DNA from 2 places in the Mesorhizobium sp. M8A.F.Ca.ET.057.01.1.1 genome. Region 2 is predicted to be linked to the other one. Evidence: predicted binding sites of a transcription regulator. Region 2 holds the regulator's gene; the other holds the start of a gene.
The links. The regulator LexA, encoded in region 2, represses DNA repair genes until DNA is damaged. The targets are predictions, from matches to a motif close to TGTTCNNNNTGTGTTCNG.
Positions count from the first base shown of each region.

Region 1: EJ077_RS28680 (DNA recombination protein RmuC) is a predicted target of LexA. The motif match lies at 2,129-2,146, and genes of this name have one in related genera.

Region 1 covers NZ_CP034454.1:6,041,945-6,045,334, reverse strand. The annotation lists gene EJ077_RS28690 (cation diffusion facilitator family transporter) at 1-62, shown strand, start outside; gene EJ077_RS28685 (GFA family protein) at 171-575, shown strand; gene EJ077_RS28680 (DNA recombination protein RmuC) at 843-2,096, opposite strand; gene def (peptide deformylase) at 2,200-2,730, shown strand; gene fmt (methionyl-tRNA formyltransferase) at 2,736-3,390, shown strand, end outside.
Region 2 covers NZ_CP034454.1:3,203,273-3,206,662, reverse strand. The annotation lists gene EJ077_RS14970 (ABC transporter substrate-binding protein) at 1-229, opposite strand, end outside; gene EJ077_RS14965 (GntR family transcriptional regulator) at 383-1,156, shown strand; gene lexA (transcriptional repressor LexA) at 1,568-2,311, shown strand; gene EJ077_RS14955 (ComEC/Rec2 family competence protein) at 2,305-3,390, opposite strand, start outside.

The sequences.
Region 1 (3,390 bases), 2.8 Mb from region 2:
AGACCACGGGCACCTGGGAAAAGCGGCGCAAGGTGATCGAATCCGCGTCCGAAGAAAGTTGAGCATGATCCCGAAAACCCTCTTCGTGGTCATGCCCTGAGACCAGCGCCGCGCCGTTGCCTCGCATCCCCGCGTCGCTAAGATCAGCCGATCGATTTGGAGGAATGACGATGAAGATTGACGGCGGCTGTCATTGTGGTGCCATCACCTACGAGGCGGAGGTCGACCCGGAGAAGACCGGAATCTGCCACTGCACTGATTGCCAGCAACTGACCGGAACAGCCTTTCGCGTGACAGTTGGCGCGCCAGAGGACCAATACCGGATTACCAAGGGCACACCGAAGGTCTACATCAAGACCGGGTCGAGCGGCGCCAAGCGGGCGCAAGGCTTCTGCGGCGAGTGCGGGTCACATCTCTACGCCACGTCGGTTGGCGAAGGCCCGAAGGTCTATGGCATCCGGGTCGGCACGGCGCGTCAGCGCGAGAATCTCGTCCCGAGAAGACAGGTCTGGCACCGGTCGGCGCTGCACTGGCTGCCCGAATTCGAGGGCATGGCGACGATAGAAGAGCAGTAGGGGTTAGTAGGCTCCCACAAGACCTCTGCGATTAGCGAAGCCTCCTATCGCTTCGTCATCCTCGGGCTTGACTCGGGGATCCATGCCGCGACCTTGCCGAAGGATGCCGCGGAACGGAATTCTGCACTGTTGCGGCGCGCCGCGGTCGCGGCATGGATTCCTTGGGCTGCGAAGCAGCTCCAGGGGTCTGCGCGCGTCGCTCCGCTCCTTGCTCCGCCCTAGAATGACGATGGGATAGACGCTTCGCTAATCTCTGGCGTCGAGCGACTACTCTCCATCTTCGACGACCCGCAGCCTCAACTGCCCGGTCTTGGAATCGGCTACGCGCGGTGCGGGCTCGGCCCTGGCAGGGCCGCCACGCGGCGCCTCGGTTTCGCCTTCTCCGAACTCCAGCGCCTCGATCTTCTGGCCGCGCTTGGTCACTTTCGAGGTCGAGACGAGGATATCTTCGATGTCCTTGGCCGACTGGCCGAAATGGCCCTGCAATTTGCGCACCCGCTCGTCGACACGCTGAACGTCTTCCATCAGCCTGATGACTTCACCCTGGATCAGATGCGCCTGCTCGCGCATGCGGGCATCCCTCAGGATCGCCTGGATGACCTGGATCGACAGCATCAGCAGCGAAGGCGAGACGATGATGACGCGGGCGCGGTGCGCCTTCTGCACGACCGCTTCGAAATTCTCATGGATTTCGGCGAACACCGATTCCGACGGCACGAACATGAAGGCCGTGTCCTGCGTCTCGCCCTGGAGCAGGTATTTTTCCGAAATGTCGCGGACATGGACCTCGATGTCGCGGCGAAAGGCCTGGGCCGCAACCTTCTGCAGGTCGATGCCGTCGGCGGCGCGGATGGCATTCCAGGCTTCCAGCGGAAATTTGGCGTCGATGGCAAGCGACGGCGCGCCGTTCGGCATTTTCACCAGGCAGTCCGGCCGGCTGCCGTTCGACAGCGTCGCCTGGAATTCATAGGCCCCATGCGGCAGCCCGTCGGCGACGATCGCCTCCATGCGCGACTGGCCGAAGGCCCCGCGCGTCTGCTTGTTGGAGAGGATCGCCTGCAGCTGCACGACCTGCCCGGCCAGCGACTGGATGTTGCCTTGCGCGGTGTCGATGACCGCCAGCCGCTCCTGCAGTTTCGCCAGGCTCTCATGCGTGGACTTGGTCTGCTCGGTCATGGTCTGGCCGATGCGGCCGGTCATGGCGTCGAGGCGCTGGCCGATCGATTGCGTCAATTCGGCCTGCCGGGCGCCGAACACTTCGGCGATGGCCCCCATCCGGCCCTGCATCTCCGCCTGCGACTGCAAAATACCAGCCATGCGGGTCTCGGCGTCGCGGGCATGGTCGGCGGCCTCCGCGGCGGCGACCGCGCGCGCCTTGGCCGACCGCCACAGCGCAACGACAAGTGCCACGAACAAGCCGAGAAACAGCAAGGCGCCGAAGGCCAGCGCGTGGCCCAGCGTGATTGTCGAGGCGCCGAGCCGTACGACAGGCTCCAAAAGGATGGTGCTCAGATCATTCATGTGGACAGCATAGCCGATTCGGCGGGCTGGCACAGATCAAAACGGGAACGAGGCTCAGGCGCACCGGTTGACGCCTTTCCTTGGAGGTCTTAGGTGGAACGCCATGCCGATCAAGCCGCTCATCATCCTTCCCGACCCCATCCTGCGCCAGGTTTCCAAGCCGGTGGAGCGCGTCGACGCGCCCTTGCGCAAACTGGCCGACGACATGCTGGCGACCATGTATGACGCTCCCGGCATCGGGCTGGCGGCAATCCAGATCGGCGAACCGCTGCGCATGCTGGTGATCGACCTTGCCAAGGAAGACGAAACGCCGGCGCCGCACGTCTTCATCAACCCGGAGATCCTCGAAAGCGCCGACGCGCGGTCGGTCTACGAGGAAGGCTGCCTGTCGATCCCGGATTACTATGCCGAGGTCGAACGACCGGCCTCGGTGCGGGTCAAATATCTCGACCGTGACGGCACACTGCGGGAGATGGAGGCCGAGGGCCTGATGGCGACCTGCCTGCAGCACGAGATCGACCACCTCAACGGCGTGCTGTTCATCGACCACATCTCGAAGCTGAAGCGCGACATGGTGGTGAAGAAGTTCAGGAAGCTCGCCAGGGACAAGGCGCCGGGCAAACTGGTGGGATAGGGGAAATGCCCCTTCGCGTCATCTTCATGGGCACCCCGGAGTTTTCGGTGCCGACTCTGCGCGCCATCGCTGAAGCTGGACACGAGATAGCAGCCGTTTATACGCAGCCGCCGCGCGCCGCGGGCCGGCGCGGGCTTGAGCTGACGCCGTCGCCGGTGCAGCGCGAGGCCGAGCGGTTGGGCATCGAGGTGCGCACGCCGGCATCGTTGAAAGGCGAGGCCGAACAGGCCGCCTTTGCTGCGCTCGGCGCCGATATCGCTGTGGTCGTCGCCTATGGTTTGCTTCTGCCCGGCGCGGTTCTGGAGGCACCCCGGCTCGGCTGCATCAACGGCCATGCATCGCTTTTGCCGCGCTGGCGCGGCGCCGCCCCCATCCAGCGGGCCATCATGGCAGGAGACCTGGCAAGCGGCATGATGGTGATGCGCATGGAGGAGGGCCTGGACACCGGACCAGTGGGATTGCTTGAAAAATGCGCCATTGACCCCGATATGACAGCCGGCGATCTGCATGATCGATTGATGAGTGTTGGCGCTGCCCTGATGGTGGAAGCGTTGGCACGGCTGGAACAAAATACCCTGACATTTACCGCGCAAGCGGCCGAAGGGGTGACTTACGCCAGGAAAATCGATAAATCCGAGACGCGCGTGGACTGGACGCGGC
Region 2 (3,390 bases):
ATGCATCGAAATTGGTATGGCTTTCCGTGTAGACGACGTCCTTGCCCTCGACGAAGCCATTGTCCGTCAGCGCCTTCTTGAAGCCGGCTATGGCGGCGTTGAGCTGGGGATGCTCGCCGAAATTGGCAATGCCGACGCGTATCTGGTCGGCGGCGGCGCTGCCGGCGCTGATGATCAATGCCCCTGCCAGGGCCAATCCCGACAGCCAAGCAGATTTCGACTTCAACATCATTTCCTCCCAGATTTGATTGGTGCCGCCCATCGGGCCGCACTTGCAGCGATCATGGTCAGTCCCTCGCTGCGTGTCAAACATTATATATAATTCTTGCCATGACCCAACTTCATATATAATTTTCGCAGGCCCGACGCTGGACGGACCGCGATGCAGGACAAAACGAGCTCCACAAAGACGGAGGCAGCCTATCAGCTGTTGCGGCGCGATATCCTGACCACGCGCCTCATGCCCGGCGCCCCGCTGAAGCTGAGTGCGCTACGAGGGACCTATGGCGTCGGCTGGACGCCGTTACGCGAAGCCTTGTCGCGGCTCGAGGCCGAACGCCTGGTCACCGCCATCAGCAACCGCGGTTTTACCGTGGCTCCGGTGTCGCGAGCCGAACTGGAGGACCTGGCGCGCGCCAGGATGGTGGTCGAGATCCCGCTGTTCCTCGAATCGATGGAGAAAGGCGGCAAGGAGTGGGAGGATGCCGTGGTCACCGCCCACTACCGGCTCTCCCGTTGCAAGACCGCGGTCGACGATCCCTCGGATGCGGCCGTCGACAAATGGGACGAGAATCACGAGGCTTTCCATGCGGCGTTGCTGAGCGCCGCCACATGCGATTGGCTGCTGCGTTTCCGCTCGACGATCTCGGATCAACTGCGGCGGCATCATCGTTTTCTTGGTCTGGCGCCGACATTGCGGGCCGCGGCCGGCCTCAAGGATGGCTACGAAGAGGCGATGGAGGCACTGCGCGAAGCGATTGCGATCGAACATCATACCGCGATTATGGAAGCGGCACTCGATCGTGACGTCGAGCGGGCCAAGGCACTGATGGCGGCCCATATCGGCTACACCCTGCACGTCTATGTCCACAGCGAAGACAGCGGCGCTACCAAATACGCCGCCCGCGCCGGCAGCTTGAAAGCGGGTTCGGGATGACTTCGGCGCTTCCGCGACACCTATTCGCACGCGCTGGTCGCAGGGGGCCGGACGCCTGGGTCCATCGCAGCCCCGAGGCCACCAGTCGTTGGCGTTTTGGTTTCGTTTCGTTCCGCGAGTAGCGGACCGATAAACTATACGATCCGACCGGCAAAAGCCTTCCGAAATGGCTGATGCCAAGTCTGGGCAGAGGATGGGCCACAGCCTATTAACCATAACGATTTCAATGAGCCTGCCGATGGCGGAAAAGGTCGGTTTCGGCGCGCGGTCACGGACAAAAAACTTCAGACGCCTTAACAACTTCATTAAACTTTAAACGGTTGCGGAACACAACTGGAACAGATAGTGTTTGTTCTGGGTTTGTTTTTTCGATTCCGGTTCAGACCTTCGTTCAATGCCTTGGGGGCCGCCATGCTGACACGCAAGCAACATGAACTGCTGATGTTTATCCACGAACGGCTCAAGGAAAGCGGGATACCGCCCTCCTTCGACGAGATGAAGGAAGCGCTCGATCTTGCCTCCAAATCCGGGATTCATCGCCTGATCACGGCGCTGGAGGAACGCGGCTTCATTCGCCGGCTACCCAATCGGGCGCGTGCGCTGGAAGTGCTGCGGCTTCCGGATTCGATCGCGCCCGGCCTGAACGCGGCGAAGAAATTCTCGCCAAGCGTCATCCAGGGCAGCCTTGGTCAAAACAATCTTGGCCGCCAGCTCAAGCCCGTGACGGCCCCTTCGCGCCTGCCTGCCGCCGGCAATGACGACGATGCGGTTTCAGCCGTGTCCATCCCGGTCATGGGCCGTATCGCCGCCGGTGTGCCGATCGATGCCATCCAGCATCAGACCCATTCGATCTCGGTGCCGCCGGATATGATCATGGGCGGCGAGCACTATGCGCTGGAGGTCAAGGGCGACTCGATGATCGAGGCCGGTATCTTCGACGGCGACACGGTCATCATCCGCAATGCCGATACGGCAAGTCCGGGCGAAATCATCGTGGCGCTGGTCGACGAGGAGGAAGCGACGCTGAAGCGGTTCCGCCGTAAAGGCGCCTCGATCGCGCTCGAAGCCGCCAATCCCGCCTATGAAACGCGCATTTTCGGGCCGGACCGGGTCAAGGTACAAGGCAAGCTTGTCGGGCTGATCAGGCGCTACTGAGACGGTTTGCCATCGGACTTGTCGGGCTTTTTATAGGGCGGCAGCCCCCTCGCCTCGCGTGAGAATTTTCGCTGCTCGTGCCAGGGCCGGTATGGTCCCTCGACAGCGAATTCGATCGCAGCCGGAGTTGTAGCCGACTGGGGATCGAAGAAGACGGCAGCACTTCCCTTGCGGGCGAGTTGCCGTTTCGTGACGACGAGAACCAGCGGATTGTGGCAGGCGTCATAGGCGGTCGCATCATTGACGACGATCAGGTCGGCGAAAGCGCAGGCTTTCCAGGTGTTCTTGCGATCCTCGACATAGGCTACGATCGCGCCGGAAGGGTGCCTGGCAAGGCAAAGGCCTTCGCGGCAATAGAACGGCGATCCCTGCGGCAGGTCGGTGGGAGCGGCAATATCGAATTGCCCGTCCGCCTTGTCGAACATTTCCGGTTTGACGATTGTTTCGGAGATCAGAGCGCGTTTCCAGTTGTCGGCTGCGAATTCGTTCGGACGTTCCCGGTTGACGGCCAGTTCGCCATTGCCGATCGGCAGGGCGACCAGCCGCGCGTCTTCCGAGATCAGCACATCGGGCGTGCGTATGTCCGACACAGTCAACAGACCGGCAAGTGCGAATGGCAGCGCCGCGAGCCGCAGCCAGGTCGTCGCCATCGTCGCGATGACCAGCGCGACGGCCACCAGCAGCACGGATTGCTGCGAGATCAGCCCTACCCCATCGATTGGCGAGCGCTCCGATATCCATGACGATACGGCGATCATCGCTGTCAGGCCTTTACCCATCACGTAGAGAAACGGACCGTCGGCACCGAAGGGCATCGCCAGCGAACTGAGGACCGCAAAAGGCATGACGACCAGCGACACGATCGGCATGACGGCCAGATTGGCGAACAGGCTGAGCGGCGACACCCGCTGGAAATGCCAGATGGCGAACAGCGCCGTCGCGCTACCGGCGATGATGGACGTCATGGCCAATCCACCTGTCGCCAGCAGGAATTTTCGCATCAGGAACCCGGGAAGGGATCGCTTCGGCGGCGGTGGCTTCGTCTTGCCCGCATGGTGGTCCGCCCAGCCGGCATAGGC